Regions from separate parts of the Hafnia alvei genome, predicted to be linked through region 3. Evidence: predicted binding sites of a transcription regulator. Region 3 holds the regulator's gene; each other region holds the start of a gene.

Region 1 (10,033 bases), 2.3 Mb from region 3:
CAGTTTTTTCCAAATGCACTTTCTGAATACTGGCCAAATTGAGCTACAACTCGACGACCACCGCTATTCGGTGCAGGCACCGCTGTTTGTTCTCACGCCGCCCTCGGTGCCACACGCATTTTTCACCGAGCCAGACAGCGACGGTCATGTGCTCACCGTTCGCCAAGAGCTGATTTGGCCGCTGCTGGAGGTGCTCTATCCCGGCAAACGCGATGCTTTCGATCTGCCAGGTATTTGCCTATCACTGGCCGATAAACCTCAGGAATTAGCGGCGTTAGACCACTACTGGGCACTGATTGCCCGCGAGTCCACCAGCGAGCTGGGAGGACGCGAGCATACGCTAGTACTTTTGGCACAGGCGGTGTTCACCCTACTGTTACGCAATGTTCCGCTCGACGAACAATCCTCCAGCGGAATGCGCGGAGAAATGCGTGTTTTCCAGCGTCTTAATCAGCTTATCGACGAGAATTTCCGTCTACATTGGTCAGTGCCGGAATATGCCAATAAGCTCGGGATTACGGAGTCGAGGCTGACAGACATCTGCCGACGCTTCGCCAACCGCCCCCCTAAACGCTTAATTTTCGACCGCCAGCTACGTGAGGCCAAGCGCCTGCTGCTGTTTAGCGACAGCGCCGTAAGTGAAATTGCTTATCAGCTTGGATTCAAAGATCCCGCCTATTTTGCCCGTTTTTTTAATCGGTTAGTGGGCTGTTCACCCAGCGCCTACCGTGCCGAACAGATCGCCGTTTCACACTGATCCAGTACAAAATTCGTGCTGGATCACATTCTTCCAACAAACCGCCACTCTCGCCTGAAAAGTACCAGTGATTACCTCAAAAGTATCTTCCCGAAACCCTGTTTAAACGCTTCAATTAAGAAACAAAAACAAAACAATAAATTAACAAACAGCCAGTGAACGCCTTTCAGAAGGTCGTTCTTGGATTCTGACCCTACTGTGAGGTAAACATGAAACCTGAAGATTTCCGTGCCGACGCCAAACGCCCGTTAACCGGTGAAGAGTACCTAAAAAGCCTGCAAGATGGCCGTGAGATCTACATCTACGGCGAGCGAGTCAAAGATGTCACCACTCATCCGGCATTTCGCAACGCCGCGGCATCGGTAGGTCATCTGTATGACGCCCTACACAAGCCCGAGATGCAGGACAAACTGTGCTGGGGAACCGATACCGGCAGCGGCGGCTATACCCACAAATTCTTCCGCTTCGCGAAAAGCAGCGACGATCTACGCCAGCAGCGCGATGCTATCGCCGAATGGTCACGCTTGAGCTATGGCTGGATGGGACGGACACCCGATTACAAAGCCGCATTCGGCAGCGCATTAGGCGCAAATCCTGCATTTTATGGACAGTTCGAAGACAACGCCCGCCATTGGTACAAACGCATTCAGGAAACGGGGCTCTATTTCAACCATGCCATCGTCAACCCGCCTATCGATCGCCACAAACCCGCTGACGAAGTGAAAGACGTTTACATCAAACTCGAAAAAGAAACTGATGCTGGCATTATCGTTAGCGGTGCCAAAGTGGTAGCGACCAACTCGGCGCTCACTCACTACAACATGATCGGTTTTGGTTCTGCTCAGGTCATGGGCGAAAACCCAGATTTCGCGCTGATGTTTGTCGCACCTATGGACGCCGACGGCGTCAAACTCATTTCACGCGCCTCTTACGAAATGGTGGCAGGTGCCACCGGCTCCCCTTACGACTATCCGCTCTCCAGCCGCTTCGATGAAAATGACGCGATTCTGGTGATGGATAAGGTCCTGATCCCATGGGAAAACGTGCTTATCTATCGTGATTTCGACCGCTGTCGCCGCTGGACAATGGAGGGGGGATTTGCCCGCATGTATCCCCTTCAAGCCTGTGTGCGTTTGGCGGTTAAACTCGATTTCATCACCGCATTGTTGAAAAAAAGTCTGGAATGTACCGGAACCTCTGAGTTCCGTGGCGTACAGGCCGATCTCGGTGAAGTTGTCGCGTGGCGCAATATGTTTTGGGCGCTGAGCGATTCGATGTGTTCAGAAGCCACTCCGTGGGTGAACGGCGCTTATTTACCCGATCACGCCGCGCTACAAACCTACCGCGTCATGGCTCCAATGGCCTATGCCAAAATCAAAAACATTATCGAGCGCAACGTCACCAGCGGCCTGATTTATCTGCCGTCCAGCGCGCGCGATCTCAACAATCCAGAGATAGATAAATACCTCGCCCGCTATGTACGCGGCTCAAACGGTATGGATCACGTTGAGCGCATCAAGATTTTAAAACTGATGTGGGACGCCATCGGCAGTGAGTTCGGCGGTCGTCATGAGCTTTATGAAATCAACTACTCAGGCAGCCAAGATGAAATCCGTCTGCAATGTCTGCGTCAGGCACAAAGCTCCGGCAATATGGATCGCATGATGGCCATGGTTGATCGCTGTCTGTCGGAATATGACCAGCACGGTTGGACCGTTCCACACCTGCACAATAACAACGATATTAATATGTTAGACAAGCTGCTGAAATAATCAGTAGCGGGAGGCCAGTATGTCTTTAGAAAATGAACACCGTCTACGTTTTCGCGATGCCATGTCCAGTCTGTCGGCCGCGGTCAACATCGTAACCACCGATGGCCCTGCGGGTCGCTGTGGGATAACCGCCACCGCCGTCTGCTCAGTAACAGATACACCGCCGTCGCTGATGGTATGCATCAACAGTAACAGCGCGATGAACCCCGTGTTTCAGGAGAACGGAAAACTCTGCGTCAATGTGCTTAGCCATGAGCAAGAACTGATGGCGCGACATTTTGCGGGGATGACGGGCACCAGCATGGAAGAACGCTTTAGCTGGGATATCTGGACCAAAGGCATTCTCGGCCAACCGATGCTGCGCGGAACATTAGCCAGTCTCGAAGGCGAAATTGAGCAGGTACAAACTATTGGTACACATCTGGTGTATTTGGTGCAGATCAAACAGATCACGCTGAGTGAAGCGGGTCATGGGCTGATTTACTTCAAGCGCCATTTTCATCCGGTGATGCTCGAGGCCGTCGCAGTATAAAATTGCCATAGGCTCGCTGTATATCAGGCCAAGCAACATCGCGTTTGCTTGGCCATTTTTATCCAGTTACTTAAGCGCTTTATTTACCCGCTTCGGCTTGGTCGACAGCCAACAAATAATCGCTCCGGCGGTGACTGCGCAAACACCTAACCAGAAAGTGGGCGGCAGCAAAGAAGATAAAATCAGCGACGCAAATAACGCCGAAAGGATAGGCGTAAAATAGGAAAGCGTGGCCAACAGATTAATATCCCCTCGAATCATACCGATATTCCACGCCGCATAGCCAAAGCCCATCGCAGCACCGGCCATGGCAATATAAAATGCGCTATGCAAAGAAATAGTAAAACTCTCAGCCCCGCCTAATAACCATTTAATCCACAAACAGACGGCGGTAAGTGCGAAGAACAGCGCTGCTGCATTTTGTCCGTTGGCATATTTGTTGGTCACAACGCAATACACCGCCCACAGGATAGCGCCAACAAACGCCAAGACATAGCTAACCGGATGAGCAACGATATTCTCCGCCATGCCAGAAAGTGAGGCTAATGAACCGCCGCTTATTACCACCGTGACGCCTAATAACGACAGCAACACGCCCAACAATAAACTGATTTTTAACCGACCACCGCTACACAAAAAAGAGAGCAACACGGTAAAACTCGGCCATAAATAGTTAATGACTGAAACTTCAATCGACTGGGCTCGCGTGGTGGCATAACCCAATGCCAAAGAGAGGCAAACTTCATAGCTCGCAAACAAAGCGCCACCGGCCAACAAATAAACCGGCTTAAAAGCCCGTAGCTTGGGAGAACCCAGCAGAATAAAGAGAAATACAGAACCCGCAGTATAAATTAACGCGGCACCTGCCACTGGGCCAACACCTTCGCTAACGTTACGAATCAGGCCCACGATAGTGCTCCAAAGCAAGATGGCCAAGATACCACAGGCATTTGCTTTTGTTCTGCTACTGCTATCCATGCTGCCTCGCAGTGAATAAAAGAGAAAAAAATTTGGCCCAAAAAGATAGCGCTGATTGGGCGGCTCAAGTTAAGCATTCTCACGTATTCAGATAGATAAATCCAACAACATCATCATGGATATTATCCAGATAGCCATAAACAGCGCTGCGCTGGCAAACATAAAATCAGATGATTTATCATCTAACTTCATTCTAAAAAAGTATTTAGCACAATATGTTAAATACAATAATTTGCGTTAGACCTAACCACGAACCACCGAAAAACAATATCCACATAGCTAATTAAATTTAAAACAACAGGCAAAATAGCCAGAATCATTAATTAACCTAAATTTATTCTTAATTCTAAAAATAATTACTCACCTAATCAAATGAGAATGATAATGAGTATCATTCGATCTAAATCTTTGCTAGCATCCTGTCCGCAACAAATGCAGTTCAATCCAACGAAAAAAATAAAATGGAGGCTCCGCATGGCATTAGCGGAAAACTTTTTGGCACAGTTCACCCTTTTGAACGGCAAGTTCAACAGGATGCTAAAACCATCTCTGGCACTATTACTCAGTTTCGGTATAGCCCAATACGCAAGTGCTGAACCACTCATTAACGAGCAGGGAAATACGGTTCAAAACGTGTCTACCGGTGGAATTTCATCGCTGGATCTTTCTATTTTCGGCATGTATCAGCAGGCTGATATTGTGGTGAAAAGCGTGATGATTGGATTAATCGTTATATCCGTTATCACATGGACCATCTTATTTGCCAAAAGCATTGCGCTGCTGCGCGCTAAACAGCAATTACGCCGCGAATATCGCTTACTGTTTCCATCTAATTCTTTATCCACGGCCTGTGAATTATCGCAGTCCTTCGCCGAGAACAGCATAAGCGCCGCCCTATTACGCGATGCTCAAGATGAAAAACAGCTTTCAACCCACGCAGCCGATCTTAACGGTATTAAAGACCGAACCAATTTCCGCCTCGATCGGCGCGTTGCGGCCTATGGTCGCCAGCTTGCCAAAGGCAACGGCTATCTCGCTACTATTGGTGCAGTGGCACCGTTTATCGGCTTATTCGGCACCGTTTGGGGCATCATGAATAGCTTTATTGGCATTGCACATTCGCAAACGACCAATCTGGCCGTCGTTGCGCCAGGCATCGCCGAAGCGCTACTGGCTACCGCCATGGGGCTGATTGCTGCGATCCCCGCCGTGGTGATTTACAACCTGTTCAGCCGCATGATTAACGAACATCGCGCACAGGTGGGAGACGCAGCCGCGCAAATTCTGTTGCTGCTAAGCCGCGATCTTGACCTCAACGCGCCCCAAAAGCAGGTGAGATAGCGGTATGGCACTGCACATTCATGATTATTCCGCTGGCGAATCCGCTGAAAGCCGTGAGCTTCACGACATCAACGTCACGCCTTTCATCGACGTTATGCTGGTCTTGCTGATTATCTTTATGGTCGCAGCCCCACTGGCTACCGTCGATATTCGCGTGAACTTACCGGCATCCTCGGCACAGCCGCAGCCACGCCCAGATAAGCCGGTCTATCTGACCATTAAAGCAGATAAACAGCTTTATCTCGGTGATGCGCTAACCACCCGCGATCGGCTCAGCGAGCAGCTCAATGAGCAAACCAAAGCAGACAAAGACACCACCATTTTTCTGCAAGCAGACAAAGCGGTGGACTACGCCACACTAATGACGGTGATGGATACGTTGCGCACGGCGGGTTATCTCAAGGTGGGATTAGTCAGTATGGAATCGGTCGCGCCTTAACCTGCGTTGAGCTACCCCTACTCGTTATTAAACATTTTATGATATAGCGGCCAAACGGCCGCCTTTAGGCCAAAGACATGAGCACACTATTTAGCCTTAAATCTCTGATTATATTAGCCACATTAGCACTCAGTGCATGCAGCCAACCAACATTGACTCGACCATCACGCGCATCCGCGCTAAACGATGTAAACACCTTGGGCACCATCATCGATTTGCACAACGGTGAAACCCTAACCAGCCAGCAGTTACTCACGCGTATCGCGCCGCAGCCACGGCTAATCGTCGGAGAAAAACACGATAACGCGCAGCATCACCTAATTGAAATGTGGTTGATCAAAAATCTTCCTCAGCAGCGCCCACAGGGCAGCGTACTGCTAGAAATGCTGACCATCGATCAACAGCCGCGCGTCGATCAGCTCAAAAAATGGTTAAAAGACGATCCGATGGTGCGCGAAGGTCGTATTCAGACATTGCTAAACTGGCAACAAGGCTGGCCGTGGGAGATGTATCACGGCGTAGTGATGCAAACCCTGCGTGCCACCTACCCTCTGCTGGTGGCGAATCTCTCCCGCGAACAGGTGCAGTCTTTATACAAAAACCCACGGCTTCCTGCAGGAAAAATCTCCACCGCGCCGCAGGTACAAAACGCGATTCGTGAAACCATCGTCACGATGCATGATGGGAAAATCGAGCCGGCACAGTTAAAAGCGATGATCGCCATTCAACAGCAGCGCGATCGATTTATGGCGCAGCAGCTACTTGCAGCCCCTGCGCCGGCCATGCTGATCGCCGGTGGCTACCACGCGGCGAAAACCATGGGCGTTCCACTGCATATGCAAGATCTCGCTCCTTCATCGCGCCCGAGCGTTTTAATGCTGGCTGAGACGGGTATGAATATTACCTTGGCGCAGGCCGATTACGTTTGGTTCGTCCCTCAGCCAAAACCTGAGCTGTAAGTCAAAACACTATGGATATTCTCTATCACACACGGCCCAAATGGGGCCGCTGGTTTATCTTCGCGCTGGCGGTTCATGGCACATGTCTAGCGGCACTGGTTTGGCGTTCGTCTGACGCTAAACCGCCCTATGAGCCCCCTCCAGCGGTGATGCTGCAATGGGCTGAAACTATCCAAGCGCCTGCTTCACCCACGCCGTTACCGATTGGCATTGCTCAACAGCAGTCAGCGGCGGCAGAGGAAAAACAACAGGTTAAGAATAAAGCGCAGCCAAAGATGGTGGTAGCCAAACAAGCCGTCATTGAGGTGGCGAAGCAGAAGAAGTCGGCTGACGGAGAGAAGAAAAAACCACGCCCGGTAAATAAGATTAAAGATCAAACCAGCGATGCCAGCCATGCCGCCATAGCCAGCAATGCAGCACCTCAGGCTAATACGCTATCGCCAAACATTGCGGCACCGTTCAACAGCGATGCCACCAAGCGTAATAGCGAGAAAGTATCGTGGGAAAGCTTGGTTAAGGGTCATCTAAACCGATACAAAAAGTATCCCCTTGATGCCCGTCGACGCGCCCGTACGGGCCTCGCCGTGGTGACGTTCACCGTGAATGCGGCAGGTTTCGTGCAGGGTAATCAGCTTTATACCTCATCCGGCACCATTTCGTTGGATCGCGAGGCGGTGGAGGTTTTAGAGCGCGCCCAACCGCTGCCAAAACCACCGACGGAAATATTAAACGGCGGGCTTTATAGCGTAAAAATGCCGATCAACTTTGATTTAGCAGAATTAAAACAGCAGTAAGTTAACCCAGCTTGTGCTGAAAAAATCTCACTTATCTTCATGCTGGAATTTTCTGGCAGGGCCAGCTATTCGCCCAAAGAACCAAAAGGACGCACCATGCGTGAATTGTGGCAAAAATTTTTGTTATTAATGACGCTCACGGCGATGTGCTCTTGGCACCTATCTGCCGCTGAATTATTTTCTCCTGAGCCATTGGCAGCCAAACTACAGCCGCCTCGGGCGCAGAAAATCCCCAAAACGCTCATCGAACATGGCGATCGGCGTATCGACAACTATTTTTGGCTGCGTGATGAAAGCCGTGCCAATCCGAAAGTTTTGCGCTATTTGCAAGATGAAAACCACTACGCCAACGCGGCATTAAAACCGTATTCCGCGCAGTACCAAGCCTTATATCGCGAGATGGTTGAGCGCATGAGCCCTGAAGATCGCTCAGTGCCTTACCAACGTAACGGCTACCGCTATCAAGACGTCTATCTGCTCGGTAAAAACTTTGCCGTGGCTCAGCGCCAATCGCTGGCGGGCAGCACCGTGTGGCAAACGCTGATTGATGGAAATCTACGTGCAACAGGCCAAGCTTACTATCGCTTAGGCAGTCTGGCGATCAGCCAAGATAACCAGATGATGGCCGTTGCCGAAGACACCCAAGGCCGACGCCAATACCGTATTTCTCTACGGAATTTAAACAACGGACAGTGGCTTACCGAGGTTATCGAAAACACATCAGGCAATATGTTGTGGTCAAACGATGGACGCACCCTATTTTATGTCCGCAATCATCCACAAACGCTGGTGCCGTATCAGGTCTATCGCCACCGCATTGGCACACCGCGGGTACAAGACCAACTGGTTTATCAAGAAAATGACGGCGCGTTTTATCTTAGCCTGTCACGCACGGCATCTGACCGCTATTTACTGATAACCCTAAGCGCCAACACGTCGTCTGAAGTGCGTTTATTAGATGCTGACCAAGCGGATGCGCCGCCCGTATTATTTACCGCACGCCAGCCAAACGTTGAATATTATCTGGATCACTTCAACGGCACGTTTTATCTGCGCTCCAACCGTGAAAATGCCAATTTTGGTTTATACCAAACCAACGCTATTGATCATTCATGGCAGCCTTTAGTTGCCCCACAGCCCAATAAAATGATCGAAGGTTTTACCTTATTCAAAGACTGGCTGGTGGTTGCTGAACGCAGTGATGGCCTGAGCCAGATACGCAAAATCAACTGGAAATCTCACGCTGAAGACACATTACCCTTCGACGATGCCAGCTATATGGCGTGGTTAGGCTATAACCCTGAGCCGCAGTCCGATCGTTTACGCTACGGTTATTCGTCGATGACGACGCCAACCAGCACCTACGAATGGGATTTATCCAGCGGCAAACGCACGCTGCTTAAGCGTCAGGAAGTTAAAAACACGCAGCCACAGGACTATCACAGCGAACGAATTTGGATCACCGCACGCGACGGCGTGAAAGTACCGGTGTCGTTGGTTTACAACAAAAAAATGTTCAAGGCCAAACAAAGCCCGTTACTGGTTTATGGCTACGGCGCCTACGGTATGAACATGGATCCCGCCTTCAGCGCCAATCGCCTTAGCCTACTGGATCGCGGTTTCGTCTTCGCCATGATCCACGTCCGCGGCGGCGGCGAGCTCGGTCAGCAATGGTATCAGCAGGGAAAACTGGCGAATAAGCCCAACAGTTTCAATGACTTTATCGATGCAACACGCGGTTTGGTTGAGCGCGGCTTTGGTCAGTCTGGCCGGCTGTATGCCATGGGCGGCAGCGCCGGAGGGTTATTGGTTGGCGCGGTCATGAACCAACAGCCGGAGCTGTTTAACGCCATTGTTGCGCAGGTTCCTTTTGTCGACGTCGTCACCACCATGCTCGATGACACCCTCCCCCTCACGCTCGGTGAATATGACGAGTGGGGAAACCCACATCGGCTGGCAGATTATCAGCAAATGAAGGCCTACAGCCCCTACGACAATATAAAGCCTATGCGCTATCCCAACTTATTAGTGACCACCGGCCTAAACGATTCGCAGGTGCAATATTGGGAGCCGGCAAAATGGGTAGCCAAACTGCGAGAAAATCAATTAGGAACCGGAAAACTATTATTACTCACCGATATGCAGGCCGGACACGGCGGTAAATCAGGCCGGCTCAAACGAGTAGAAAATACTGCGCTGGAATATAACTTTATTCTGGCCGTAGATAATCAACGCTGAACCAACCGAGTAAAGAAAATAAAAATAGACTGATAATACCTTTAAGGGAACATATGAAACTCAATAAAATAGCCGGCGTGATCGGCTCGGGCATGCTATTGCTCAGTGCAGGCAGTTATGCACAACAAGCCAGTGAAGAAAGCAGCGGAGATAAAAAAGGCTCGGCGGTATTTTCTCCACTCCATGTCTCGGCTGGAAAAATAACCAGCGAGCAAGAAGCCTT
Region 2 (10,033 bases), 3.2 Mb from region 3:
GTCGATTAGACAGCGTATGGCGTTAATCCCTTATGAGGCGATGGTGGGCGGAACAATGACGATTGTGGCAACAATTATGTATGGATTCATTTAAGGGAATAACTATGAAAAGAATGAAGTTTGTTTTGGCTCCAGATTCGTTTAAAGAAAGCATGACCGCCAAAGAAGTATGCAAGGCAATGGAAGCAGGGCTCAAAGTCGCATTCCCTGACGCTGAGTTCATCCATGTTCCGATGGCTGACGGCGGTGAGGGAACGGTTCAATCGTTGATCGATGCCACCGATGGTGAAATCTATCACCAAAGGGTGACGGGGCCGCTCGGTTCACCTGTTGATGCACAGTTCGGGATTATTTGGAGCCAGCAAACGGCGGTTATCGAAATGGCGTCGGCGAGCGGCATTCAGTTCACCACCAAAGAAACCAAAAATCCGCTAGCGGCGACGACCTACGGAACCGGCGAACTGATTAAAGCCTGTCTCGATAAAGGAATTAAAAAGATCATTCTGGGCATCGGCGGCAGCGCCACTAATGACGGCGGGGCGGGCATGGCTGCTGCGCTTGGGGTGCGCTTCTTAGATAAAAACGGTTCACCTCTACCTGCGGGCGGTGGAGCGTTAGGTTCGCTGTGCAAAATCGATCTGGATGGTATTGATCCTCGGCTTGCTGACGTCGAGTTTTTGGTTGCCAGCGACGTGACAAATCCGCTGTGTGGCGATACGGGCGCATCAAAAACGTTTGGCCCACAAAAAGGCGCCACGCCAGAAACCGTGGCGATTCTGGATAGCGCGCTGGCGCACTATGCTGATGTGATCGATTCACAGCTGGGACGTAAAGTGAAAGACGTGCCGGGGGCGGGCGCTGCAGGAGGCTTGGGTGCCGGTTTGATGGCATTTACCCACTGCAAAATGGCGCGTGGCATTGATATCGTGACTCAATATTCTGGCTTAAGTGAAAAGCTTGCGGGCGCCGATTATTGCTTTACCGGCGAAGGTGGCATCGACTTCCAAACCAAGTTTGGCAAAACGCCTTATGGTGTGGCTCAGGCGGCTAAATCACAGGGAGTACCGGTTATTGCACTGGCTGGCTATATCGGTGAAGGCGTAAGTGAGCTTTATAGCGAAGGTATTGATGCCATTTTTGGTATCGTACCAGGCGCTGAAAACATTGATGCGTTGCTCAAGAATGGCTGCTCCAATGTTGAAAGAACCTGCGAAAATATCGGCAGGCTGCTGAAGATTGCGCGCGTGTAATAAGCTTTAGAGACATAAGCCCATGAAAGAGCAATACGTTGATCGTATTGCTCTTTTTTTATTGCCCTGCTTGGGGAAGATGGCTAATTGAATCCGCATCGCCAGCAGGGTAAAGGAAGCCGCTATCTAGCTGTAATGAGATATAAATCAGCAAGCGATCGTCAAAGTTATTGAGATCGAGCCCCGTAAGCTCAGAGATGCGGTGTAAGCGATATTCTAGGGTGTTGCGATGAATAAACAGGGCCTTGGCGGTTGCGCTTGGCTGAACGTTATTCATAAACCATATGGAAAGCGTTTTTCTTAGCACGCCATTGCTATCGATTGCTCGTAGCCGTGACAGTGGGCGAATCAGCTCTTTGGCTTGCCATCCGCCACGCAGGCTGTCGAGTAAAACCGGCAGGATCAGGTCTTGATAAAAATAGCTGCGCTGTTCTGGCGTGCGCTGCTTGCCCACCATCATGGTGGTGTAGGCCGTGCGGTATGAGCGCGCAATACCGCTTTCATCTGGGAAGTAGTTGCCCAATGCGATTCTGATTTTCAACTGGCTATTTTTGGCTAATTTTTTGAGCAAAAGATTAATTTGGTTGCGCTGACTTTCTGGCTCCCAGCGCCCGAGCGAGCTAAATGCAGGTCTGAGAACCACCATCTGATTGAGTGACACAATTGCCGCGAGATTATCGTGTTCTGCCGTCGTCAGTAATGTTTGGAGTTGCTGAAGATCGACGATGGCGCTGTCAACGCCAAGCTGGCCGCTATCCACTTCCACCACTACCACCACGCGTGGCTGATTGAGGTCTATCCCTAGGCGCTGAGCCCATTCCTGAAGCGCGGGAGAGAGCTTTTCGGCGCGAATAAGGTTAAGCACTAACTCTTCGCGCAGGCGAGTGTCTTGTGCCAGCATGTGCATCAGATGCGCTTGCTCCAGCATCATTTCTGCGGTCATACACACCAGTTCACCATACCGCCTCAGCTCAGAGGGATCGCCGGTGAGCCCAATGACGCCAACAATTTCACCATCGAAATGCAAAGGAAGATTCACGCCGGGGCGAACGCCGTGCAGATGGCGGGTCATATTTTCATCAATATCGACAATTCTTTCCTGCGATATCGCCAACAATGCACCTTCGTGCAATTCACCAATGCGTTCTTGAGCACCACTGCCTATTATTCTGCCTCGTGCATCCATGACGTTAACGTTGCTATCGATGATTTTCATGGTGCGGTCCACGATATCCTGAGCAAGTCGGGTATCGAGATGATAGGTCGCCATGCTGCGCTCCGTGTATGTTAAGTAGAATCTTCCGAGCATACCGAGGCGGATACCGGTAAACATTGTGCAAATGCACAATGTTTAAGATAGCTGTTAAGAGTTGCAAAAGAAGTCACAGTTTTTTGCTCACTTTTAACTCGTTACCACCACATCATGGGGTCATTGGCACTGGCAATCGCAGCTATTGATATTAACGATGGTGCCAAAATTAAATGCAAACATCGGGCTGAGAGCCTTGCTAGGGCTGAATATGAGCTCTTTTTCTGCCAGTTTTTATCATATCCTTACCGCTTATAAGCGATTGATAATCATTTTCAATATCATTTAATTAACTATAATGACCAGACTGCTTAACCGGAGCGGATGTTTTGCTCCTTTGAAATCTGGAGAAGATGAATATGAGCTATACCCTGCCATCCCTACCTTATGCCTACGACGCATTAGAGCCTCACTTCGATAAGCAAACGATGGAAATCCATCACAGCAAGCACCATCAGGCCTACGTCAACAACGCGAACGCCGCGCTGGAGTCTCTGCCCGAATTAGCTAAATTAACCGCAGAAGAACTGATTGCTCAGCTTGATAAAGTCCCTGCTGAAAAGCGCACTGTGCTGCGTAACAACGCAGGCGGTCATGCAAACCATAGCTTCTTCTGGAAAGGTTTGAAGCTTGGTACTGAGCTGAAAGGCGATCTGAAAGCGGCTATCGAACGCGATTTCGGCAGCGTCGATAAATTTAAAGAAGAATTTGAAAAAGCAGCTGCAACGCGCTTTGGCTCCGGCTGGGCGTGGCTGGTGCTGAAAGCAGACGGCAAACTGGCCGTGGTTTCTACTGCAAACCAAGATAGCCCGCTGATGGGCGAAGCAGTTTCCGGTGCTTCCGGTTACCCAATTGCGGGTCTGGACGTTTGGGAACATGCTTACTACCTGAAATATCAGAACCGTCGTCCAGACTACATCAAAGCGTTCTGGAGCGTGGTGAACTGGGACGAAGCGGCAAAACGTTTTACTGAAGCGAAAAAGTAATCGGCTGTAGTCATCGTCCATAGTGAGACAGCTGCGATCGGAGCGTGGGGAAACCCACGCTTTTTTTGTTTTTAAACTCCATGGGAACGGTATAGTAAGGGTATTGCCATTTTCTTGATGAATCTGCTTTTGGGAGCCCTGCATGCACTATCCAACGATTTACACCGGTACCATCATTCCTTATGAAGGCAGCAAGCCGAGTGCAATTGGCAAGCGCCAAATTTCCGGGGGTGTGATGCTTAACCGCCTTGGGTTGGAAGGTGATGAACAGGCAGAGAAGAAAGTCCATGGTGGCCCCGATCGTGCGCTATGTCAGTATCCACGTGAGCATTATCAGTTTTGGCAACGACAGTATCCGCAGCAGGCTGAGCAATTTTGCGCTCCGGCCTTAGGCGAAAATATTTCCACTGAAGGGATGACCGAAGAGAATGTTTTTATCGGCGATATCTACCGTTGGGGAGAGGCGCTGATTCAGATTACTCAACCGCGTTCGCCGTGCTATAAACTCAACTATCACATGGATATCGATGAATTCTCTGTGCAAATGCAACAAACTGGCCGCTGCGGCTGGCTGTATCGTATTGTTGGCGAAGGCATGGTAAGCGAAGATCAGCCGCTGGAACTTGTGTCACGTAACAGCGATATCAGCGTGGCAGAAGCGATCTCCATCTGCTTCCACATGCCGTTTGATGAAGAAGAGTATCGCCGCCTGATGAGCGCGGCCGGGCTCTCAGCCAGCTGGAGCAAAACGCTTCAAATGCGGGTTCTCAACGGCAAAATTGAAGATATGAATCGAAGATTGCTCGGGGTTTAGCCCCTAGTATTTAACCCTCAGTATTGCCAGCCATCGTTTTAAGCCATTGAATGAAAACGTTGATCTTCGGCCACTGACGCTCAGAAAGGGTTGAAATGTAGTAGCGTTGCTCGCACTGCATTTCAAACTCTGGGAAGGGCGCAATCAACTCTTTGCTTTCCAGCCGCTTATTCACCAGATTTTTACGCCCCATCGCGATCCCTACATGATTCATGGCAGCGATCACCGCCAGATCGGAACGATCAAACCCCATACTTCGCTGATCTTCAGCGATATCAACGTTAAAATTGCGTGCCCATGAGTGCCATTCACTTTCGTTGGAGTCGTAACTCCATGCCTGACGATCGTGCAGCAGCGTGCTCTGGCGTAAATTAAATGGCTTTCCTATTAGATCGTGCTGTTTGGCATATTCTGGACTACACACCGGTATCATTGATTCATTCATCAGGTGTTGGCATGACAAGGTTTCGGGAGGTTTATCATCAAAATAAATCGCCAGATCGATTCCCGCGCCGTTGAAATTAACCATCTCGTTGCCGGTTAAAATGTTTAAGCTGATCGCCGGATATTGTTTAGCAAAATCAGCCAGTTTTGGCACTAGCCAACATTGTGCGATTGATGGGCGAGAATAGACCGTCAGCGTTCCCGACAGCTCTTGGCTTTTTATCTCAAGAATTTCTTGGTTGAGATAGCTGAGAGAGGATTTTAGCGCCCAAAATACCCGCTCGCCTTCAGGGGTTAATGCAATTCGGCGATGAAATCGCTGGAATAACTTAAACCCCAACTCTTCTTCAAGCTGATTGATTCGATGGCTAACGGCGCTAGGGCTTATCGATAACTCTTCAGCCGCAAGCGCAAAAGACTCATGTCTGGCCGCAACTTCAAAGGTATAGAGCTTTGATAGCTGATAGCCATTTAGCAGTTTGTTACGTGCGATATATTTTGAATGCTCGAACATGAGACCTCGTTTGGACAGAGCATCAGCATATCCCGGCAGAGCATTTTAGCGGCCATACAGATGAGTTAATGTGACTCAATCGCGATAATTTCTACCTATTTTGACCAATATCACCCATTTGATTCAATTTAGCTCATGTGAAGGATGAATTTGATCGTTTGTCAGCGATGCTCGCTTCTTATCCAATAGTCAGGTGATTTATTAAAGGGTGAGGTTGGCCATGAGCTCGCAAATTTGGGTCGTCGGGACGCTATTAACAAGCATCATAATAATTATATTAACCATCGTTAAATTTAAGATTCACCCATTCTTGGCATTACTGCTGGCTAGTTTTTATGTTGGCGTATTAATGGGAATGAACCCGTTGGAAATGGTGAATGCCATTGAAGGTGGGATTGGTGGAACGCTAGGCTTTTTAGCCGCCGTGATTGGCCTGGGAACTATTCTGGGCAAAATGATGGAGGTTTCCGGTGCCGCTGAGCGTATCGGCATTACGTTGCAAAAATGCCGTTGGCTATCGCCAGACGTCATTATGGTTTTAGTTGGCTTGGTTTGTGGTATTACGCTGTTTGTGGAAGTGGGCGTGGTGTTGCTGATCCCTCTGGCATTTTCAATTGCTAAAAAGACCAATACTTCTTTGCTGAAGTTGGCGATCCCGCTGTGTACGGCGCTAATGGCGGTACATTGCGTTGTCCCTCCGCATCCGGCGGCATTGTATGTGACGAATGCGTTAGGGGCAGATATTGGTACCGTCATTGTATATGGTCTGTTGGTGGGGCTGGTGGCTTCGCTGATCGGCGGCCCGTTATTTTTGAAGTTTGTCGGTCATCGCCTTCCGTTTAAACAAGTCCCCGCCGCGTTTTCTGAGCTGGAAGTGCGCCGAGAAGAGGATCTACCATCGCTGGGTGCCACGTTATTTACCGTGTTGCTGCCGATTGTGCTGATGCTGATCAAGACGGCGGCCGAACTCAATATGACCAAGGGTTCAGCGCTGTATAACTTCTTTGAATTTATTGGCAATCCGATTACTGCGATGTTTATCGCCGCCTTCGTTGCCTATTACGTATTAGGCATCCGCCAGCATATGAGCATGGGTAAACTGCTGAGCAAAACGGAAGATGGTTTCTCTTCAATTGCTAACATTTTGCTGATTATTGGTGCAGGTGGCGCATTTAACGGCATTCTTAAAGCCAGTGGCCTTGCTGATACGTTGGCCGTGCTGCTCTCCAATATGCATATGCATCCGATTTTGCTGGCTTGGCTGGTGGCGATCATTCTTCATGCCGCAGTGGGTTCTGCCACGGTGGCCATGATGGGCGCCACGGCGATTGTTGCGCCGGTATTGCCGCTCTATCCCAACGTGAGCCCTGAAATTATCACGCTAGCCATTGGCTCTGGCGCGATTGGTTGCACCATCGTCACCGACTCCCTGTTTTGGCTGGTTAAGCAATACTGTGGTGCAACGCTGAGTGAGACATTTAAATATTACACAGTGGCGACTTTCATCGCGTCGCTGATCGCTTTAGGTACGACTTTCCTACTCTCTTATATCGTTTAATCGAGAAGATACTATTTATGAATACGTTTGAAATTGAACATTTGGTTGAACAATATCCATTGGTTAAACAGCTGATTAACTTAGATGAAGTTACGTGGTTTAACCCGAACACCACCACGTTGGCGGAGGGGCTTCCTTACGTTGGTTTGACGCAGGATGACGTTACGCAGGCGGAGGCGCGCCTTCAGCGATTTGCCCCTTACCTTTGCTTAGCGTTCCCAGAAACGCAAAAAACGCACGGTATTATTGAGTCTGAAGTTGTTGCGATTCCTGAGATGCAGGCTGCGCTGGAACAGCGCCATCAGCAAAAAATTGCTGGCCAACTGATGCTGAAAAAAGACAGTCATTTGCCTATCTCTGGGTCGATCAAAGCACGTGGTGGGATTTATGAAGTGCTTACCCACGCTGAAAAACTGGCCATTGAAGCGGGAATGCTGTCAGAAGAAGATGACTATAGCGTTCTGTACTCTGATAAGTTTCGCCAATTCTTTAGCCAATACAGCATTGCGGTGGGCTCTACCGGTAATCTAGGCATGTCGATCGGCATTATGAGCGCCAAACTTGGCTTCAGCGTTAGTGTGCATATGTCGGCTGATGCGCGGGCGTGGAAAAAGCAAAAACTGCGTGAGCACGGCGTGAATGTGGTGGAGTATACGCAGGATTATGGCGTGGCGGTTGCTCAAGGACGCAAAGAGGCGGAATCAGATCCCCATTGTTTCTTTATTGATGACGAAAATTCACGCACGCTATTTTTAGGTTATGCCGTTGCCGGTGGGCGTTTACGCCAACAGTTTAGCCAAATGAATATTCACGTTAATGCCGAACATCCGCTGTTTGTTTATCTGCCGTGCGGCGTGGGTGGTGGCCCCGGCGGAGTGGCATTTGGTCTGAAACTAGCCTTTGGCGATAACGTGCATTGCTTCTTTGCGGAGCCCACTCATTCACCGTGCATGCTTCTGGGTATTCATACGGGTCTGCATGATGAAATTTCAGTTCAGGATATTGGGATCGACAATATCACTGCAGCCGATGGTTTAGCCGTTGGCCGTGCATCCGGCTTTGTTGGGCGAGCGATGGAGCGCCTGCTTGATGGTTTATATACCTTAAGCGATCAGGAAATGTATAACCTGTTAGGGCTTCTAAACCAGCAGCAAGGTATTCAGCTAGAACCTTCGGCGCTGGCGGGAATGCCGGGAGCGGCACGAGTTTGTGGGAATGCTCAATATCTGCAGAGCCACGGGTTAGACGCACAGAAAATGCAAAATGCGACTCACTTGGTATGGGCAACGGGTGGAGGCATGGTGCCAGCAGATGAGATGGCGAAATATCTCGCGGCGGCGAAAGTCTAGTTTCTCGCGTGATAAATAGGCGAACGGGGCGAATGGCCCCGTTTCTATATTTATCTGGCGATTATCAGCGGATCTTACAGATACAACGAACGCACAATCAGGAAATGACCTGCAAAATAGCTGGCGGCGATAATGGCGTCAGCAGCGCGGAAAGTGAAGCGATAGCGATTGACCAGCCATACCACGTTCGACAGCAGCAACAGCGATGCCCCCACCAACAGTGAGAAACCATAATCGGTGCCGCGAGCAAAGTATTGATCGCCCGCCATCCACACCATCAACAGCGTCATCGCAATATAGGTCACCACTGGCCAGCGCATATCTTCTAAGCGCGTCCAAATGGTGGCGATCAGAATAATTCCGATAACGATTAACACAGCCAGCATGGGCAGATAAAACGATACCGTTAAGGCACTGGCGAAGCTGATGGTGTACAGAAGGTGTGATAAGAAAAACGCACCGATGGCGTACAGCATGCGCTCGCGTGGCAATAATAACAGGGCATCGGCGGCAAGCGTGGCGAGCAGGCCAAGTAGAATTAGATAGCCGCTGGCCTGAATATTGGGTGCGCTCCATGCCAGCAAAAGCAGCAACAGCATGGTGACGGGTTTGAAGACCCAACGTTGCCAGCGCGGGCCACGATAGCTGGCATCAACAAATAGCCAACCAGAAAATAAGACTGCAAGAAAAGCCCAACTCATCATTTATCCTTTTTTAATTAGCAGGTTAATTTTCTGATTCTTATGATGCTAACGTTGCATCAAGAATAAGAATAAATAGATAGTCACTTATCTTCTGAGTGTAGGGGATCACGGCTGGCGACGACAATGACTTTACCTGCTATCGGTGCGGATGAAGTGTAAACAACTTCATGTTATGTTAACCCGCTGTATCCATAGCGCATATGCTGCCGAGCAGGCGTTGTGGTAGCGAAAAAGTTATTGAATTGAAAATTGCCCATTGGCAGTGATGAGGAACGTCATGTCTGGTCAAGCGCCTTTATACCGAATTCAGTTTATGAACAACGGCAAAAACTATCAGATTTACGTGCGTGAAATGGTGCAAAGCAATCTGTTTGGTTTTCTCGAAATCGCCGATTTTATTTTTGATACCCAAAGCGCCGTGCTGGTCGATCCCTCAGAGGAAAAGTTGAAGAACGAATTCTCTGGCGTAGAGCGTAGTTACATCCCTATTCAGGCCGTTATTCGCATTGATGCCGTTACCGAACGCGGCAGTGCGCGGATCTCTGATTTAGGCGATAATGTCACCGCTTTCCCTTATCTTCCCGGCAAAAAACCATGAGTAAGCCACCGCTGATATTTGTCGTGATCGTTGCTGTTATCGTGGTATTTGCGGCCCAACGTTTCATGCAGCAACGCCGTCAAAATGCGATTAACGATGCCGCACCGTTAAGCACTCAACAGGTTGAAGTGAGCGCTAAGCGTGAGTTTCCTGCGCCCAATCGGCGTTCACGCCAGCGTGAAGTGATCGCGGGGGAAGATATGCGTTATGAGGTTTATTTCCAGCCAATAATGGGGGGAAGTGAGCTGAAATTTGTCGTACCTGAAAAAACCTATCACCAGATAGATAAAGGTGCGCGTGGTACGCTCAGCACGCAGGGCACGCGCTTCGTGAGCTTTGAACAACAGGCGCAATAGCCAAACCTCCCCTGTTGGGGAGGACTCTCCAGCCATTCGTTATTTCTTCGGCGGAGTATTCTTTTTCTGCCAAGCCAGCAGCTCAAAAACGCCAAACAGGAAAATCCGTACTTCCTGCCATTTGCCGATCTTCGGCTGGTCTTTGGTTAAC
Region 3 (10,033 bases):
CGATTTTACGCAGCGTTAAGCTGGCACAAGAATTAGGCGCAGAAACCACCACGCTATCCGATCCCAATGAAGAAAAAGCCATTCTGCGCTACGCCCGTGAGCATAATCTCGGCAAAATTATTATTGGCAGGCGCAATAAGAAAGAGCGGCGTTGGTGGTGGCATGAAAGTTTTGCTGACAGGCTGGCTAAACTCGGGCCGGATCTCGATTTAATTATCGTCGCCGTTGAAGACAAACCTCGCACCGCCAGCAAAGAGTCCGATAGTCGCTCTTTCAGCGAAAAGTGGCGGATGCAAATTCGCGGGTGTCTGGTTGCCATTGCCCTATGTGCGCTGATTACGCTACTGGCAAGAATGATTTTCCCCAACTTCGATCAGGCTAATATCGTGATGGTCTATCTGCTGGGGGTCGTGATCGTGGCGCTGTTTTATGGCCGCTGGCCTTCCGTACTTTCCGCCGTGGTTAGCGTTGCCAGTTTCGATCTTTTTTTCATCCAACCTCAGTGGTCGTTCGCCGTTACCGACGTTCAATATCTCGTGACCTTTGGTGTGATGCTAACCGTCGGGATCGTGATTGGTAATCTGACCGCAGGTGTGCGCTATCAGGCGCGAGTGGCGCGTTATCGCGAGCAGCGCGCGCGCCATATGTATGAACTGTCCAAAGCCCTGAGTAATGCAATTACCAATGAAGATATCGCTCGCAGCGGCAGCTATTTTCTTAACAGCAGTTTCAACGCACGGACATCAGTATTAATTCCCAGCGATGATACGCCGTTGGTTCAGGTGACACCGCCACAGGAAGGTGTGTCGGGCGTTGATTTTGCTATTGCACATTGGTGCTTCGATAAGCAGCAACCCGCAGGGGCAGGTACCGATACGCTACCCGGTGTTCCTTATCAACTACTGCCCCTGAGCACCTCACAGCAGACCTTTGGCGTTTTAGCTATCGAACCCATGAACATGCGCCAATTGATGGTGCCTGAACAGCAGCGTCTGTTACAAACTTATGCGGTGATGATTGCTAGCGCGCTTGAGCGTTTACATCTGGCCCAAACGGCGGCGAGCGCACGTATGGACACCGAGCGCGAACAGCTCAGAAACTCGTTGTTAGCCGCACTTTCGCACGATCTGCGTACCCCGCTCACCGTGTTGTTTGGTCAGGCTGAAATTTTAACGCTCGATCTGGCCGCTGAAAAATCGCCGCATGCCCAACAGGCCAATCAAATCCGCCAGCAGATCCTCAACACCACGCGGCTGGTCAATAATTTACTGGATATGGCACGTATTCAGTCCGGCGGATTTAACCTGCGTAAAGAGTGGCAATCGCTGGAGGAAATCGTCGGCAGTGCAATTAATACGTTAGAACCGATGCTGAATTCGCATCCGCTGACGATTGATTTACCGGCAGATCTCCCCTTAGTGAACTGCGACGGCAGCTTGATTGAGCGCGTGATACAAAATCTGTTAGAAAACGCGGGCAAATATGCCGGACTGGAATCACCGTTGGCGATTCGGGCAAAAGCCTCAGAAGATTGGTTAGAAGTAGAAATTGAAGATCGCGGCAACGGTATTCCCGCCGAACAGCTACTGCTGATATTCAATAAGTTTACCCGCGGCGATAAAGAGTCAGCGATTCCTGGGGTCGGTTTGGGCTTAGCCATTTGTCGTGCCATTATAGAAGTACACGGTGGTAAAATATGGGCAGAAAATATTGCTCAAGGCGGGGCCTGTTTCCACTTTACCCTACCGCTAGAAGCACCGCCTGATATTGAGGATGAACTTGATCATCCAAGTTCTTGAAAAACAGAGAGCGGCGAAACAGAGAGATAACGTGAATCAAACCCCGATAAATGTGCTCATCGTTGAAGATGAAAAAGAGATCCGCCGCTTTGTCCGTTCTGCGCTTGAGAATGAGGGCTGGCGGGTTTTCGACGCCGATACATTGCAGCGTGGTCTGATCGAGGCGGGAACGCGAAAACCAGATCTGATTATTCTCGACTTAGGCTTACCGGATGGCGATGGCCTAGATTTTATCCGCGATTTGCGCCAGTGGAGTTCAATTCCGGTGATTGTGCTTTCTGCGCGCAGCGAGGAGTCAGACAAGGTGCTGGCGCTAGATGCCGGAGCCGATGATTATCTAAGTAAACCCTTTGGCGTAGCGGAATTATTGGCCCGCGTGCGCGTCTCTTTGCGCCGCCATGCTCAGCAAAATCAGGAAAGCCCGCTAATTCAATTCTCAGACGTTGAGGTGGATTTGATTAACCGCCGAGTCACTCGAGCCGGTGAGGATTTGCATCTCACACCGTTGGAGTTTCGTTTGCTAACCGAACTTATCGCCAATGCAGGAAAAGTGCTCACACAGCGCCAGCTGCTTAGTACGGTTTGGGGGCCAAACTACGTTGAGCACAGCCATTATCTGCGGATCTATATGGGGCATTTACGGCAAAAACTCGAGGCTGAACCAGCACGCCCCAAGCACTTACTGACTGAAACCGGCGTTGGTTACCGGTTTATGCTGTAATTTTTAACCTTCTTTTTGTTCTTCTTTTGCTTCTTCGGCACTCTCACCGCGCTTGATACCTTTTAAAGTCATCATAAAAGCGCGGAATGAATCACGCAGATCGTCAAACAGCGGATGTTTACGGTTCTCCAGCAGTGATTCTGAAAACAGTTTTAAACCAACGGCAAAGGCCTTCGATTTATCACCGGTGAATGGCAAATCGTCCCTTGCCCCCAGCCTTTCGACGATAGATAAAATCTCATCATGATTTTCAACTTCAAAGCTGATTGGCGCTTTATCAATCGGATCGCCTTTACGATCGGCAATCGGCTCTACGGTGATGCGGTAGCGATATCCAGACATGGTATTCCCTCTTCGAATATTTTTTGATAATGATAACTTTTATCATATTCGAGCAGGTTGAGCTTCACTTTTTGCGGCATAAAAAAAGCGCCGTTAAAGGCGCTTTTAGAATTTCTGAAGAACTCGCTTATTTGGCGCTGGCGAGCACGGCGCTCACAATATCCACCGCTTCTTTCTCGATTCGCAGGCGATGTTCAGCGCCTAAGAAACTTTCGCAGTAAATTTTGTAGGCTTCTTCTGTGCCAGATGGACGAGCGGCAAACCAGCCGTTGTCGGTCATCACTTTCAGCCCGCCGATAGAGGCGTTGTTGCCCGGAGCCTTGGTCAAACGAGCGGTAATTGGATCGCCCGCCAGTTTGTCAGCTTTAACCATCTCAGGAGAGAGCTTAGACAGCGCATCTTTCTGCGCATGCGTAGCCGGTGCCTGAATACGGTTATAACTTGGCGCACCAAAACGTTCCGCCAGCTTATTGTAATGCTGCTGTGGGTTTTCACCGGTAACGGCAGTGATCTCAGCGGCAAGCAGGCACATAATGATGCCGTCTTTGTCTGTTGACCACGGCGTACCGTTAAAGCGCAGGAAGGAAGCGCCTGCGCTCTCTTCGCCACCAAAACCAAAGCTGCCGTCAAACAGGCCATCAACAAACCACTTAAAGCCGACAGGAACTTCCACCAGTTTGCGACCTAAGTCATTGACGACGCGGTCAATCATGGCGCTGGATACCAGCGTTTTACCTACGGCAACATCAGCGCCCCACTGTGGGCGATGCTGGAACAGATAATTAATAGCTACGGCTAAGTAGTGATTCGGATTCATCAGGCCTGAAGGCGTGACGATACCGTGGCGATCGTAGTCTGGGTCGTTAGCGAACGCTAAATCAAACTGATCTCGCAGCGCCAGCAATCCCGCCATTGCGCTTTCCGATGAGCAATCCATACGGATCACGCCATCGTGGTCTAAGTGCATGAAGCGGAATGATGGATCAACGTGATCGTTCACCAAGGTCAGATCAAGTTTGTAATGTTCACCAATGCGCTGCCAATACTCAATGCCGGAACCGCCCAATGGATCGACGCCTAAATGCAGGCCTGAGCGCTGAATGGCTGGCATATCAACGATATCAACCAAACCTTCAATATAAGGCTGTACCAGATCTTTAGCGTGCACCAAGCCGCTTTTCCAAGCTGCATCGAGCGTTTGACGCTTCACACCCTGCAAGTTAAGGCTTAACAGTTCGTTGGCGCGCTGTTCAATCACCTTGGTAAGATCGGTATCTGCCGGTCCACCATTTGGCGGATTGTATTTGATACCGCCATCTTCAGGCGGATTGTGCGAAGGCGTGATGACGATACCGTCGGCCAATGCCGCATTCTTATTGTTGTTGTGAGTCAGAATAGCGTGAGAAACCGCAGGCGTTGGGGTGAAACCATTATCCTGCTGTACCACGACGTCCACGCCGTTTGCCGTCAGAACTTCTAGCACGCTGATAAACGCAGGTTCAGACAACCCATGCGTATCTTTACCCACGATACAGGGGCCTTCGATGCCATTGGCTTTACGCACTTCAACAATTGCTTGGGCAATAGCTAAAATGTGCGCTTCGTTAAAGCTATGGCGCTGGGCGCTGCCACGGTGACCTGAGGTCCCGAATTTTACCGCATGCGACGTGTTACCCACTTCCGGCGTCAATACATAGTATTGAGAAACCAGTTGAGCCACGTTGATCAAATCGCTCTGCTGGGCAGGCTGCCCGGCACGGGGGTGATTTGCCATGGTCACTACTCCCTACGCTATTACGCTTGTATGGTTGAGTGCCTAATCGCGTTGCTAAGGCTTGCGATTAGGCAGTTCTTGAATTAGATGGTCCCACAGACCTTTTCAATCAGTTCAGCGGGGAACTGCATCGCCTGCATGATGTGTTCAATCATGCTGCGCTTGCGATCGGTGTTGGTATTGGTGATCACCCAGTAAGGCGTGCCCGCGACGTGTTTAGGCTTGGTATGCGTGCCGTTTTGCAACAGCGTTTGCTGGTCGCCGGCGAAATAGACACGCGTGCGACCATGCAAGGATTCCGTCGCAGCGGCAAATCCCTGATTATCAATAGAGTAAAGCGTTGAAAGTACCAGCATAAAGCGATTTACCGCTTTGTTCTGCTCTGCATATTCATCAGACAGCAGCAATTCACGCATGGTACGAACGCGGTCTACCGGACGGGCAGTTACCGGAGCAGCCACTGGCGCTGCGATAACGGTCGGTGTTACTGCCGGAGCAGCAGTCGCTTTATGTTCGGAGACTTTCAGCAGGCGGCGCAATATGTCAGAAGCACTCTCACCGATACTTTGCGTGTGGCTTGCAATGTAGCGGTACAGCTCCTCGTCGACTTCAATAGTTTTCATCATTATCCAATACAGGTTTACGACTTAATCAGCAGGATTATAAAGTCAAACGCCTCATGCGGATAGCGTAAACCCGATGCTCTGATCAATTCAGTGAGTTTTTTCCCAAACTTATGGAAAGAATACCCTTAAATTTTGCTGGATAACACTCGGTGACTAACAATCATGCTTAGTCGTGGTAACCTATTTGTTACAACATAAGATTCTTCGCACTCCGTTGCCGCATGTTTAGCACATGGATTCCGCGAATAGACACCACGAATAGACTTAACGATATGAAACTCAACTACCGCGAACATATTCCAACCCAGCAAGCCCAGTTTCCACCGGCATTACTGATCCACGGGTTATTCGGCAGCTTGGATAATCTAGGTATATTAGGACGAGACTTGCGCAGCGATCGACGTGTCATTCAGGTGGATATGCGCAATCATGGACACTCACCTCGCTCAGAGCGCATGGATTATGCCGCGATGGCCGAAGATTTACTGGCGCTGATTGACGATCTTTCTTTGCCTCAGTTGGATGTCATTGGGCATTCAATGGGCGGAAAAGCCGCCATGACGCTGGCCGCACTTGCCCCCGACCGTATTCGTCGCCTTGCCTTGCTGGATATTGCACCCGTTGATTATCAAGTTCGTCGTCACGATACGATTTTTACTGCTATTAATGCGGTAACGGCTGCGCAGGTGACGCGCCGCCAAGAGGCCGCTGAAATCATGCGCGGCTATATCCAAGAAGAAGGCGTGATACAGTTTTTGCTGAAGTCTTTTCAGGACGGCGAGTGGCTATTTAATGTGCCCGTGCTGTGGGATCAATACGAAAATATCGTGGGCTGGCAAGACGTGACGCCTTACCAAGGCCCCGCAATGTTTATCAAAGGCGGCTCATCGCCTTATATACAAGATATTCATCGCGCCGCCATCGCACGTCAGTTTCCTCATGCCAAAGCCCACGTGATTGCCGGTACTGGCCACTGGCTGCATGCGGAAAAGCCCGAATTGGTACTACGCACGCTGCACCGTTTTCTGGATAGCGATGAATAAGCTAAACGGCTTACTTTTGTTGTCTTCTCCCCCTCAGCATAACCACACTGTAGAAAAAATCACCGTTCATCAGTGAGGTAAGTAAGATTAAGGATTGTCGCGGCTGGGGGCGCTGGGGTATTATGGCGCGCTATTATTCTGGCAGGCAGTTTTGCTGTTCAAGGATAGTGCCGGTAAAGGGTGAATGGCCCTAGTATGTTAATCATGATCTGATTCGTTACGCAGATTCAAAATTCTCCTTGTAGTACCGCTACCTGATATGGCCAAAGAACAAACGGACCGCACGACTCTGGATCTGTTCGCAGATGAACGTCGTCCGGGTCGCCCGAAAACCAACCCGTTATCTCGGGATGAACAGCTAAGAATTAACAAACGCAACCAACTGCGCCGCGATAAAGTGAAAGGGCTGCGTCGCGTCGAGCTAAAAATTAACGAAGAAGCGGTTGAAATGCTGAATCGTTTGGCTCAAGAACAAAACATTAGCCGCAGTGAATTGATTGAACAAATTTTGCTCAATCAGATTTTAAAATCTTAACGCCACCAGCACACAATGACGACAAATCGATACGGTTTAAAGTGCTATAGTGCGTAAAGTACGTACTGGTCTTTCTAAAGATTCTAGTTTAATTATTTGATATAAAAGGTATAAACGCGACATGGCAATCGTAGGCATTTTCTTTGGCAGCGACACGGGCAACACGGAAAACATCGCTAAGATGATCCAAAAGCAACTCGGAAAAGACGTTGCTGAAGTTCATGACATTGCCAAAAGCAGCAAAGAAGACATCGAGGCATTCGATATTCTTCTGCTTGGCATCCCAACGTGGTATTACGGCGAAGCTCAGTGTGACTGGGATGATTTCTTCCCTTCTCTGGAAGAGATCGACTTCAACGGTAAACTGGTTGCTCTGTTCGGCTGCGGCGACCAAGAAGACTATGCAGAGTACTTCTGCGACGCAATGGGCACCATCCGTGACTTGATCGAGCCACGCGGCGCGACCATCGTCGGCCACTGGCCAACGGCGGGTTACCATTTTGAAGCGTCTAAAGCGCTGGTTGATGACAAAACCTTCGTCGGTTTGGCTATTGACGAAGATCGCCAGCCTGAACTCACCGCAACGCGTGTTGATGCGTGGGTGAAACAAATCTCCGAAGAGATGAGCTTGGCTGAACTGGCTGGCTAATATGAAATTGTGCCCGCTGACTGCATAAGCCAGCGGGTATTTCAACGATTGGCAAAAGCAATTTGCAACATCTATGTAACTCATTTTTCCCGCTCTAGCACCCGCCACCAGCAGAGTTACATATTTGTCAGTGTGTTACGTTTTATTTCCACCCTGTACTTCCGTCCAAGTTGTTAACACACTGCGGTTTCCATTTACCGCCATCAGCTTTATAATGAATCTCAATTATATTTTCAGTTCGGTGACAATTCAGGCAACGCTGGCAGCAAATGCAGACTATCCTAAACGTCTTCGAACTAAGTAACGGGACAGAATCCGAATGACAGATAACAACACTGCTTTAAAGAAGGCTGGACTTAAAGTCACGCTTCCGCGTCTTAAGATTCTGGAAGTTCTGCAAGATCCAACTTGCCACCACGTCAGCGCAGAAGATCTGTATAAGAAGCTGATCGATATGGGTGAAGAAATCGGCTTAGCCACCGTTTACCGTGTACTGAACCAGTTCGACGACGCTGGAATTGTAACTCGTCACAATTTTGAAGGCGGAAAATCCGTATTTGAGCTGACTCAGCAGCATCACCACGATCATCTGATCTGCTTAGACTGCGGTAAAGTGATTGAGTTTAGTGATGACTCCATTGAAAAACGTCAGCACGAAATTGCTAAAAAATACGGTATCCAGCTGACCAACCACAGCCTGTATCTTTATGGTCACTGCGCTGCGGGTGATTGCCGCGAAGACGAAAGTCTGCACGATGGCAGAGAGTAAGAATACGCGAGTGTAATGAGGCGACCTGAGGGTCGCTTTTTTTATTTCCTGAAATCCGCAATATTCGTTTTCTCACCAAATAATAGACAAAAAAAGCCCCTCAGGCTGGGGGCTAAATAACTCAGTCACTCATATGGCTTCGGCAAAAACCATGACAACAATAATGATGATGATGAAACGGTATTAAAAATCACTGCGCTAATACTTTATTGCGGTATTGCCCGCCCCACAGGAACAGACAATACCTCGCTTACCGACCTCGATATCAAACCTTTACCGGCTCTACGCGGCTATAGCGTTTGCCGTCAGGACTCACTGACCGAATTTGAACGTCGCCAGAAACGGTCGGCTGGGCTTTAGCATCATAACGCTGCCACTGCTTGCCACCGTCTACCGAGTATTCAATCCCCAGACCTGGTAGCGCAATGTTGGCTTCCAGTTTCCCGCCCACAACTTTTGCTCCAGGAACCGGCAGGCGATATTCCACACCGGCTTTATCCATTTTCGCCAGCTCACGCTGCCCCATCAGGTTTGCAAAACGCTGCCAATCACTCAGCAGAGATTTTTTGTCTACCAGATTGGTTTCTCCGCCTTTATATTCGCGGCCCGCTTTGTAGTCTTGCTCCCAGCCCGCGCGATGCCATCCGCGTTCCGCTACCGTCATCACGCGAGGATAGATTTTATACTCCATCATTTCGTCGGTGCGCGTGGTTTCACTCCACAGCTGCGCTGAGAGTCCATAAACACCCGGCCATGGCTTATCGCTTTTCGCGGTAAAGAAGTTGCCGTCACGGTCTACGGAAGTTTCCGCATTCTGTGGCATGTTGTCTGGCGCGAAGCTGAAGATTTTACGCTCATCGTTAAAGCGAGTGCCCCAGTAGTAGCCATTTTCCTGTGGATTCACCTCATACGGGAAGTCCATGTAGACGTAGTCTGGGTTAGAAACCGTCACTTCGTAGCCTTTGTTCGCCCAGTCGTTGACAGTATCAAAACCGCCCCAATAGAGCGTATCCCAGAAGTTAACACCTACACGTTTGGTGGCAAATGCCTTCGCATCTTTGGCATCCTTCAGGCCATCCTGCCACGCCTGCATTTTTTCAATGCCGTGCTTATTGACGATCTGGCTGACTTCAATCGCAAAGTGGCTTGGCAGATGTTCCATATCTTCCACTTTGCCGCTCTTAATTAGGGTCTGACAAACCTGAGACTGCGCCCATGGTTTATCTTCTTTGCTCTGATCGATAATGCCTTTACCCGGCTCAATCTTGCCATTTTTATCCTGATAACCCGGCCCTAAGCGGATGTTTTTAGCTTCATCACCGCCAAAGTGCCACGTGGTTAACGGCTGCCCCGCTTCTTTGTGCATCTGCGCCACTTCGCCAATCACTTTATCGACAAAGCGCTTAGAGGAATCTAAGCATGGGTTCAAATAGCTCTTACGATCGTAGAACTGCACAGACGTGGTGTTTGACGTATCCGTTGGATCAACTAAACGGAATTCATTCGCCCCCTTTTCGTCACCGGCGGCTTTCAATTTGTCATAACGCGCTTCCATCGAAACCACGGCTGCACGGGCATGTGCAGGCATATCGATTTCAGGAATCACTTCAATCTGACGCGCCTGAGCATATTTAACGATATCGATATATTCGGCGCGAGTTAGATGGCCAGTGCCATTGTTGTTAGCATCAGGCCCCGAACCTAGCTGCGGCAGCAGGCACTCTTTTTCGCTCAGATCGTGGCAGCGTTTTGAGCCCACGTCGATAAGCTCTGGC

The links. Region 3 encodes Fur, which represses iron uptake genes when iron is present. Its sites were predicted from a motif close to ATAATAATGAGAACNACTATCAA; they were not measured.
Region 1: a site for Fur is predicted at 4,412-4,434, ahead of exbB (tonB-system energizer ExbB). Genes of this name have one in related genera too.
Region 2: a site for Fur is predicted at 2,822-2,844, ahead of sodA (superoxide dismutase [Mn]). Genes of this name have one in related genera too.

What each region holds. Positions count from the first base shown of each region.
Region 1 is NZ_OZ061315.1:3,649,350-3,659,382, forward strand. It holds gene hpaA (4-hydroxyphenylacetate catabolism regulatory protein HpaA) at 1-757, shown strand, start outside; gene hpaB (4-hydroxyphenylacetate 3-monooxygenase, oxygenase component) at 967-2,529, shown strand; gene AB3Y96_RS17225 (4-hydroxyphenylacetate 3-monooxygenase reductase subunit) at 2,549-3,061, shown strand; gene yddG (aromatic amino acid DMT transporter YddG) at 3,128-4,039, opposite strand; gene exbB (tonB-system energizer ExbB) at 4,514-5,380, shown strand; gene exbD (TonB system transport protein ExbD) at 5,385-5,819, shown strand; gene AB3Y96_RS17245 (ChaN family lipoprotein) at 5,897-6,778, shown strand; gene AB3Y96_RS17250 (TonB family protein) at 6,790-7,572, shown strand; gene AB3Y96_RS17255 (S9 family peptidase) at 7,717-9,810, shown strand; gene AB3Y96_RS17260 (TonB-dependent receptor domain-containing protein) at 9,864-10,033, shown strand, end outside.
Region 2 is NZ_OZ061315.1:4,563,376-4,573,408, reverse strand. It holds gene AB3Y96_RS21285 (GntP family permease) at 1-94, shown strand, start outside; gene AB3Y96_RS21280 (glycerate kinase) at 105-1,250, shown strand; gene AB3Y96_RS21275 (CdaR family transcriptional regulator) at 1,309-2,520, opposite strand; gene sodA (superoxide dismutase [Mn]) at 2,919-3,545, shown strand; gene yiiM (6-hydroxyaminopurine reductase) at 3,688-4,359, shown strand; gene dsdC (DNA-binding transcriptional regulator DsdC) at 4,370-5,317, opposite strand; gene dsdX (D-serine transporter DsdX) at 5,538-6,875, shown strand; gene AB3Y96_RS21250 (D-serine ammonia-lyase) at 6,893-8,224, shown strand; gene AB3Y96_RS21245 (lysoplasmalogenase) at 8,299-8,925, opposite strand; gene AB3Y96_RS21240 (DUF1820 family protein) at 9,206-9,526, shown strand; gene AB3Y96_RS21235 (DUF2500 domain-containing protein) at 9,523-9,882, shown strand; gene AB3Y96_RS21230 (DUF1145 family protein) at 9,922-10,033, opposite strand, start outside.
Region 3 is NZ_OZ061315.1:1,314,031-1,324,063, reverse strand. It holds gene kdpD (two-component system sensor histidine kinase KdpD) at 1-1,799, shown strand, start outside; gene kdpE (two-component system response regulator KdpE) at 1,831-2,520, shown strand; gene AB3Y96_RS06270 (DUF3861 domain-containing protein) at 2,524-2,862, opposite strand; gene pgm (phosphoglucomutase (alpha-D-glucose-1,6-bisphosphate-dependent)) at 2,990-4,636, opposite strand; gene seqA (replication initiation negative regulator SeqA) at 4,720-5,259, opposite strand; gene ybfF (esterase) at 5,535-6,305, shown strand; gene ybfE (LexA regulated protein) at 6,565-6,840, shown strand; gene fldA (flavodoxin FldA) at 6,962-7,489, shown strand; gene fur (ferric iron uptake transcriptional regulator) at 7,809-8,258, shown strand; gene AB3Y96_RS06235 (beta-N-acetylhexosaminidase) at 8,524-10,033, opposite strand, start outside.